4 regions of the Allobosea sp. P4_H5 genome follow, and region 2 is predicted to be linked to each of the others. Evidence: predicted binding sites of a transcription regulator. Region 2 holds the regulator's gene; each other region holds the start of a gene.
The links. Region 2 encodes LexA, which represses DNA repair genes until DNA is damaged. Its sites were predicted from a motif close to TGTTCNNNNTGTGTTCNG; they were not measured.

Region 1: a site for LexA is predicted at 1,040-1,057, ahead of AC1DS0_RS12605 (DNA recombination protein RmuC). Genes of this name have one in related genera too.
Region 3: a site for LexA is predicted at 871-888, ahead of recA (recombinase RecA). Genes of this name have one in related genera too.
Region 4: a site for LexA is predicted at 709-726, ahead of ssb (single-stranded DNA-binding protein). Genes of this name have one in related genera too.

Annotation. Positions count from the first base shown of each region.
Region 1 covers NZ_JBFUKM010000005.1:269,525-271,711, reverse strand. The annotation lists gene fmt (methionyl-tRNA formyltransferase) at 1-422, opposite strand, end outside; gene def (peptide deformylase) at 442-975, opposite strand; gene AC1DS0_RS12605 (DNA recombination protein RmuC) at 1,090-2,187, shown strand, end outside.
Region 2 covers NZ_JBFUKM010000001.1:623,633-625,819, reverse strand. The annotation lists gene AC1DS0_RS03015 (ComEC/Rec2 family competence protein) at 1-950, shown strand, start outside; gene AC1DS0_RS03020 (ComEC/Rec2 family competence protein) at 1-33, shown strand, start outside; gene lexA (transcriptional repressor LexA) at 944-1,672, opposite strand; gene AC1DS0_RS03005 (molybdopterin molybdotransferase MoeA) at 1,776-2,187, opposite strand, start outside.
Region 3 covers NZ_JBFUKM010000006.1:311,396-313,582, forward strand. The annotation lists gene AC1DS0_RS15095 (DUF2130 domain-containing protein) at 1-666, opposite strand, end outside; gene recA (recombinase RecA) at 975-2,060, shown strand.
Region 4 covers NZ_JBFUKM010000011.1:267,929-270,115, reverse strand. The annotation lists gene AC1DS0_RS22790 (NAD kinase) at 1-592, shown strand, start outside; gene ssb (single-stranded DNA-binding protein) at 815-1,360, shown strand; gene AC1DS0_RS22780 (helix-turn-helix domain-containing protein) at 1,489-2,136, opposite strand; gene AC1DS0_RS22775 (ABC transporter substrate-binding protein) at 2,111-2,187, shown strand, end outside.

The sequences.
Region 1 (2,187 bases), on a different contig from region 2:
TCCATCTTCATCACGCAGACGCCGGTCTCGGCATCGCCCGCCATGATGGCGCGCTGGATCGGCGCAGCGCCGCGCCAGCGCGGCAGCAGCGAGGCGTGCAGGTTTAGGCAGCCGAGCTCCGGCACCTCCAGGATCGCCTTGGGCAGGATCAGGCCATAGGCGACGACGACGGCGACATCGGCCTGGTGCGAGGCCATGATCTCGGCGGCCTCCGCGCTCTTCAGCGTCTTCGGCGAGAACACCGGGATGCCGAAGCGCTCGGCCGTGACCTGGACCGGCGAGGGCCGCAGCTCCATGCCGCGACCGGCCGGCGCCGGAGCGCGGGTGTAGACGGAGACGACCTCGTGGCCCTGGCCGATGATCTCGGTCAGGGTGGGCACGGCGAAATCCGGCGTGCCCATGAAGATAACGCGCAAGCTCATAGTGTTTTGCCCCGGCCGGTCAGGCCGCGCTCTCCCGTTTCGCCGCCTTGGCGAAGCGCTTGTTGACCCGGTCGCGCTTCAGCCGTGACAGGTAGTCGATGAAGAGCACGCCGTTGAGATGGTCGATCTCGTGCTGCAGGCAGGTGGCGAGCAGGCCGTCGGCCTCGATCTCCTGCGCCTTGCCGTCAAGATCGCGATAGCTGACCTTGACGCGCGCCGGCCGCTCGACCTCCTCGTAATATTCGGGGATCGACAGGCAGCCCTCCTCATAGACATTGAACTCGTCCGAGCGCCAGGTCACCTCGGGGTTGATGAAGACCATCGGCTCACGCTCCTGCTCCTCGCCTTCCTCCGCCTTCTTCGAGACGTCGAGCGTGACGAGGCGGACAGGCTCGCCGACCTGGATCGCGGCGAGGCCGATTCCCGGCGCGTCGTACATCGTCTCCAGCATGTCGTCCGCCAGCTTGCGGATCTCCGGCGTGATGTCGCCGATCGGCGCGGAAACCTTGCGCAGCATCGAGTCGGGCAGGATGACGAGGGGGCGAATAGCCATAGGGCGCTCTAGGACGTTTTCAGGAGTTGCCGCGACATAAGCACTTGTGACGAAGCGGTCAAACTGTTCCGCTTATGTTCTAGATTTACGGCCGAGATCGTGTAGGCTTGCGGCATGAACCAGATCGCCTTCGTGCTGTTGGAACGCCCCGTGAGCTGGGCCGAGGCCGCCTTCGGCTTCGCCGGGCTGACGCTGGCTTTGCTGGCGCTGGCGCTGCTCTCGTCCTGGCGCGCGGCGCGCCGGCGCGAGATCGAGGCGACGATGGCGGCCGAGCGCGCCCGCGAGATGGACGACAAGGTCGCCGAGATGAACCGGCAGCAGGCCGAGCTCAGCGGCCGCCTGCAGACGATGGCCGAGATCCTCTCGACCCGGCAGGGCGACCTCGCCCGCATCATGGCCGAACGGATGGACGGCCTGCGCCAGCAGGTCGGCGCCGGGCTGGAGCAGAACGTCCGCCAGACCAATGAGAGCCTCGGCAAGCTGCAGGAGCGGCTGGCCGTCATCGACAACGCCCAGAAGAACCTGACCGAGCTCACCGGCGAGGTGGTGACGCTGAAGGACGTGCTCGCCAACAAGCAGGCGCGCGGGGCCTATGGCCAGGGCCGGATGGAGGCGATCATCCGCGACGGTCTTCCAGCGGCTTTCTTCTCGTTTCAACCAACGCTCTCGACCGGCAAGCGGCCGGACTGTCTCGTTACCCTGCCAGGCGACGGCCGCGGTCTCGTCATCGATGCCAAGTTCCCGCTGGAGAGCTTCACCCTGCTGCGCGAGGCGCGCGGCGAGGAGGCGAAGAAGCACGCGTCTGCGCGGGTGCGCGCCGATGTCGGCCAGCACGTCAAGGACATCGCCGAGCGCTATTTCCTGCCGGGCGAGACGCAGGACATGGCGCTGCTCTTCGTGCCGTCCGAGGCGATCTATGCCGATCTGCACGAGCATTTCGACGATATCATCCAGAAGGCGCACCGGGCGCGCGTGATGATCGTCTCGCCCTCGCTGCTGGCGCTGGCGATCCAGCTGATGCAGTCGCTGGTGCGCGATGCGCGCATGCGCGAGGAAGCGCAGGTGATCCAGTCCGAAGTCGGCAAGTTACTCGACGATGTCCGCCGCCTCGGCGACCGGGTCGACAAGCTCGACAGCCATTTCCGCCAGGCGCAGGACGACGTCGCCCAGATCAAGACCTCGGCCGGCAAGGTCACCGGCCGGGCTGAGAGG
Region 2 (2,187 bases):
GGCCGCTCTGGCTCTCGGCCGTCGGCATTCTGACCACCACCATGGTCGCGACCGCGGCGACGGCGCCTTATGGCGTCTACCATTTCCAGACCTTCAACCCGTTCGGCCTGCTCGGCAATGCGCTGGCGCTGCCCTTCGTCTCGCTGATCGTGATGCCCGCCGCAGTCTTCGGCGTGCTCGCCTATCCGTTCGGGCTCGACTGGCCGGCCTGGGCGCTGATGGGCTGGGCCTCCGGCTATGTGCTCCAGCTTGCCCATTGGGTCGCCGGCATCGACCGCTCGACCGTGGTGCTGCCCGCCTTCGGCTCGACCGCCCTGATTCTGTTCTCGCTGTCGTTGCTCTGGCTGACCTTGTGGACGACGGCGCTGCGCTTCCTTGCCGCGCTGCCCTTGGTCGGCGGGCTGGCGCTGGCCTCGGCCCCGTCACGGCCCGACATCCTGATCGAGCGTGACGGCTCGGGCGTGCTGGTGCGGGGGCAGGAGGGGAAGATGGTACTGGCGGGCAAGCCGAGCCGCTTCGTGCTGACGCAATGGCTGCATGCCGACGGCGATTCGCGCGCGCCTGACGATACGGCCTTGCGCAATGGCGCCGCTTGCGATGCGCGCGGCTGCATCATCCGCCTGCCGGACGGGCGCAGCGTCGCCTATACGCGTGACCGGATCGCTCTGGTCGAGGACTGCCAGCGCGCCGATCTCGTGGTGACATCGCTCTATTGGACGGCACCGTGCGCCGCCCGCCTGATCGACCGGAGCTCCCTCATCCGCGACGGCGCGACCGCTTATCACGCGGCTCGCGGCGGTTGGCGCGCCTATACGGCCGACGAGGTCACACGCCTGCGTCCATGGACCCGAGCCCGACCGGAACCAAGGCCGGTGCCCGAGTCCGCTGCTGCGCCTGTGCCGACAGCCGCAACTGCGGAGCCGTCACAGGACGCCGAGGCGCTTCAGTAGCGCCGCATCAGGTTGACGAGCCGGCCCTGGATCTTGACCCGGTCCGGGCCGAGCACGCGCGTCTCATAGGCGGGGTTGGCGGCTTCGAGCGCGATCGAGGAACCGCGCTTGCGCAATCGCTTCAGCGTCGCTTCCTCGTCGTCGATCAGGGCGACGATGATGTCGCCGGTATTGGCGGTATCCTGCTTGCGGATCACGACGGTGTCGCCGTCGAGGATACCGGCCTCGATCATCGAATCACCGCGGACTTCGAGGGCGTAATGCTCGCCGCCGCCGAGCATGTCGGCGGGCATCGTAACGCTATGGCTGCGATCCTGGATCGCCGAGATCGGCGTGCCGGCGGCGATGCGGCCCATGACGGGAATGGAAACCGTCGAACGCCCGTTCTCTTCAGCCGGCGGGCGCGGCTTCGCCAGCGTTGCAGCAGGAGCGGACGGCGTCTGGCCGAGCCCGCCCTGGACGATCGAGGGGCTGAAACGGCCGCGCTGCGCCTGCGGTCCGCCGATGCCGTCCGGCATCTTGATGACTTCGAGAGCACGGGCCCGGTTCGGAAGCCGGCGAATGAAGCCGCGCTCCTCCAGCGCCATGATCAAACGATGGATGCCCGACTTGGAGCGCAGGTCGAGCGCGTCCTTCATCTCGTCGAAAGAGGGCGGCACGCCGGATTCGCGCAGGCGCTCATGGATGAAGCGAAGCAGTTCGAACTGTTTGCGTGTCAGCATGGTCGCGCCGCTCGCCTCTCGGGCTAGAATCGAAACAAAGCACGAACACCATAACTGTTCGCTTTGTGTTCCGCAAGCCGCATCCTGCCGCGAGGTGAACGGGTCAGCGCAGCCGGATGATCCGGCAGGGATCACCCGCCTTGGCCGCTTCGGCAAAGGCCGGGCGGATCACCAGCGCCTCGGCGCGCGACAGGTTCGCCAGCATCGAGGAATCCTGCTTGGTGAAGGGCCTGACCCGCCGCTCGCCATCGATGGTCTCGACAGTGGCGCGCAGATAGTCCTGGCGCTCGTCATTGGCCGGCAGATCGACGGCGAGGATGGCGGGTTCGCTGCGATCGCGCTCGGGATCGTCGATGCCGAGCAGGGCTTCGACCAGTGGCATCGCGAAGAGATGGCCGCAGACGATCGAGGAGACCGGATTGCCGGGCAGGCCGAGCGCGACCACGGTGCCAAGCCGGCCCATCATCATCGGCTTGCCCGGGCGCATCGCGATCTTCCAGAAGCCGAGTTCCATG
Region 3 (2,187 bases), on a different contig from region 2:
GATCAAGTCGCCGGGAAACTTACTACGCAAGATTCCCTCCAGTTCAAGTTCAAACGCTTCGCCCTGCAGTTGCTGGGACCCTTGCTCGGCACGTCGGCGTAGCTCCTCGATCTGACGCTGCATCGAGGCGATTTGCTCTTCCTTTTCGGTTACCTTCAGCTTCAGGCTATCCTCAGCCTCCAGTTTGGCCTTCTCGCGAACGGAGGCCAGAGACTCTCCGACTTTTCGTTCGATTGTTAGATCTATTTCACGGCGTGCATCATCCAACTCGCGCTGCTTTCGCATAAGGTCAGCCTGAGCCTTCTGGGCCTCCGCCAGCTTCTCGTCGTGTTCCGCCAGAACACGGCGAAGTTCTGCTAGTTCTGCTGTCCGTGCCTGAAGATCAGAACCAATGGCCTCGCGCGCCCTCCGACTTTCCTCGGCAACCACCTGCGCGCGCAATGCGCTGACCTTCTCGGCAACCTGAGCATCGATCCCAGCCCTAGCCTGCTCAAGCTCTTTTTGACGGCCCAAAAGCCCGGCTTCTCGCTCCCCGATTTCACGCTCCTTGTCCGCGATGCGCTTTTCGTACTGCTTGCGGGTCGCCTCGATGAGCGGCGCGGCAAGCTGCTCGGTCAAGCGGAACTCAGTCCGGCAGCTGGGGCAAGTAACCGTAGGCTCGGTCATGAGTTCCCGACATTCACTCATTGCACAGCCCGCACAGGGCCCTGATATCGCCTGTACCGTCAAGGACACGATCTTCGATGGAGCGCCTTGGCGCCCTAAAGACAGCTCGGTCGCGCAAATCCGATATGTGCGGGTCTCGAACGCATAACCTTTTTTGAATGGTCAAAAGTGGTCCAGCTCAGCTGCTATCGCTATACCCCAAATAAGAACAAAAAAAGAACTTGCGAGAGAGAACAAACCATGACCATAGTCATCCCCATGGCGCGGATTGAGATGTGGTCGCGCCCCTGCCATAAGGAGCGCACGTCGTGAATCAGGCGAATCTCAGGCTCGTGGAAGGCTCTTCGATGGACAAGGCCAAGGCGCTCGATGCGGCGCTCTCGCAGATCGAACGGGCTTTCGGCAAGGGCTCGATCATGCGCCTGGGCAAGAACCAGCAGGCGATCGAGATCGAGACGGTCTCGACCGGCTCGCTCGGCCTCGACATCGCGCTCGGCGTCGGCGGCCTGCCCCGTGGCCGCGTCATCGAGATCTACGGACCTGAATCCTCCGGCAAGACCACGCTCGCGCTGCACACCATCGCCGAAGCGCAGAAGAAGGGCGGCGTCTGCGCCTTCGTCGACGCCGAGCACGCGCTCGATCCGGTCTATGCCCGCAAGCTCGGCGTCAATCTCGACGACCTGCTGATCTCGCAGCCCGACACCGGCGAGCAGGCGCTCGAGATCACCGACACGCTGGTCCGCTCCGGCGCGATCGACGTGCTGGTCATCGACTCCGTCGCGGCGCTGACGCCGCGCGCCGAGATCGAGGGCGAGATGGGCGACAACCAGCCCGGTCTCCAGGCCCGCCTGATGAGCCAGGCCTTGCGCAAGCTCACCGCCTCGATCTCGCGCTCGAACTGCATGGTCATCTTCATCAACCAGATCCGCATGAAGATCGGCGTGATGTACGGCAGCCCCGAGACCACCACCGGCGGCAATGCGCTCAAGTTCTACGCCTCGGTCCGCCTCGACATCCGCCGTGTCTCGACGCTGAAGGAGCGCGACGAGGCGACCGGCAACCAGGTTCGCGTCAAGGTCGTCAAGAACAAGGTGGCGCCGCCCTTCAAGCAGGTCGAGTTCGACATCATGTTCGGCGAGGGCATCTCGAAGGCCGGCGAGCTGGTCGATCTCGGCGTCAAGGCCGGCATCGTCGAGAAATCAGGCGCCTGGTTCTCCTTCGACAGCCAGCGCCTCGGCCAGGGCCGTGAGAACGCCAAGACCTTCCTAAAGGCCAATCCCGACGTCGCTGCCAAGATCGAGACGACCATCCGCCAGAATTCCGGCCTGGTCGCCGAGCGCATCCTCGAGAATGCCGACCCGACCGCCGAGGATCTCGACGAGGGCGAGGCCTGAGCCTTCAAACGACGGCATAAAGTGATTAAGTCGACGGGCGGCCTCCGGGTCGCCCGTTTCCGTTTTGCGGTCAGCGGCTTGCGGCGCCCTTGCGCATCTTCACCGCTTTCTGGACAGGCGTAAGCGC
Region 4 (2,187 bases), on a different contig from region 2:
GCCGATCTACGGCATGAACCGCGGCTCGGTCGGCTTCCTGATGAACGAATTCCGTGAACGCGGCCTGCGCCAGCGGCTCGAGGCGGCGCAGCGCAGCGTGGTCCACCCGCTCGCGATGACAGCAGTCGATTGCACCGGCAAGCGCGTCGAGGCGCGCGCCATCAACGAAGTCTCGCTGTTCCGCCGATCCTACCAGGCGGCCAAGCTGCGCCTGTCGGTCGACGGGCAGGTGCGCCTGTCCGAGCTCGTCGCCGACGGCGTGCTGCTTGCGACCCCGGCCGGCTCGACCGCCTACAACCTCTCGGCGAACGGCCCGATCCTGCCGCTCGACGCGCCACTCCTGGCGCTGACCCCGCTTTCGCCCTTCCGGCCCCGGCGCTGGCGCGGCGCGTTGCTGCCCGACCACGCCAGAGTGACGATCGCGGTGCTGGAGGCCGAGAAGCGACCGGTCAGCGCCGTCGCCGACCACACCCAGATCGACAACGTCATCTCGGTGCAGATCGCGATCGACCGCTCGCTCGATCTCGTCATGATGCACGACCCCGGCCACAGCCTGGACGAGCGCATCCTGCGCGAACAGTTCGGTTATTGAGGCTGCGCGGAGGCGGCTGCCCGTCGCGATGAAGCCTGCCGCGCCAGTGCCAGGCGAAGCGCCATGGGCTTTGCCGCAGTCCCGAATTTTATCGGGGACAAGCCGTGCAAAGTGCCTTGAACAAAACAGGAACATCGTTGATAGTGCCCGCGTGGCCGGCTAGGGTCCGGCTCCGGTCGATCGGCCGGTTCGTGGTGAAGTGCGCAGGAAACGGAGCCTGTCATGGCTGGTAGCGTCAACAAGGTCATTCTGGTCGGCAATCTCGGGCGCGACCCCGAGGTACGGCGCCTCGGCAGCGGCGAGCCGGTGGTCAATCTGCGGATCGCCACCTCGGAAACCTGGCGCGACAAGCAGTCGGGCGAGCGCAAGGAGCGCACCGAGTGGCATTCGGTGGTGATCTTCAACGAGAACCTCGCCAAGGTCGCCGAGCAGTACCTGAAGAAGGGCTCGAAGATTTACATCGAAGGCCAGCTGCAGACCCGCAAATGGCAGGACCAACAGGGCGTCGAGAAGTACACGACCGAGATCGTGCTGCAGCGCTTCCGCGGCGAGCTCACCATCCTCGACAGCCGCGGCCAGGGCGGCGACGAGTTCGGCGGCAGCAGCGGCGGCGGCTATGGCGATGAGGGCTCTTCGGGCGGTAGCTCCTTCGGCCGGTCGAGCCCCGTCGGCGGCGGCTCGCGCCAGCCGGCGATGGCGAGCGGCGGTGGCAGCAGCAGCGGCGGTTCGCGCTCGTCGAGCCATCTCGACGACGACATCCCGTTCTAGGCCCCGCGGGCAGTCGGGCGATCCGGCCTGTTCTGCCCCGTGCCTTCCCCGGACAGGCGCAAGCCTGATCCGATGCGATCACAATGAGATAGATCATCGTCGCGTCCTATCGGACACGCGATGATGATTTATGTGCGCAGGTTGAACACGACCGACAGGAAGCGGACGGTCGGCGTCAGCAGCCGCTCGTGGCCATGGACGAAATTGGCGTCGAAAACGAGCGTATCGCCTGGGCGCAGCTCCATCGCCGCGTCTGCATAGCGGTAGACCATCGCGCCTTCGAGCATGTGCATGAACTCGATCCCGGTATGCTGGAAGCCGGGATGGTCCGCCGCCTCGCTGGTCAGGGTAACCAGATAGGGCTCGATGTATTTTTCACCCGAGAGCAGGTGACCGAGCAATTCGTAGCTCAGCCCGGCGCGCTGGCCGCGGCGCTGCACGGCGATGCCCTGCCCCGCCCGCACGAGCGAATAGTCGGCCTGCTGGTTATAGGAGGCGAACAGCCGCGCGACCGGCACTTTCAGCGCAGCCGCGATCGAAACGAGCGTCGTGAAGGACGGGGTGGCCGAGCCGCGCTCGATCTTGGAGAGCATGCCGTTCGACAGCTTCGCCGCCTCGGCGAGCTGATTGGCGGCCATGCTCAGGCTCAGCCGCAGGCTCCGGATCTCCTGGCCGACCGCCGTCGCAAGGGCCTGGCCACCCTGCCCGCCATCGACTTCGCCAGACTCCTTGATAGATGAGCCCTCGCCCGTGGCCGTGCGGCCGGGCCGCGTCATCATTGAGAGCGCGCCACGCCTGACGCGCTTTCCTTCCGGCGGTTTGCCGTC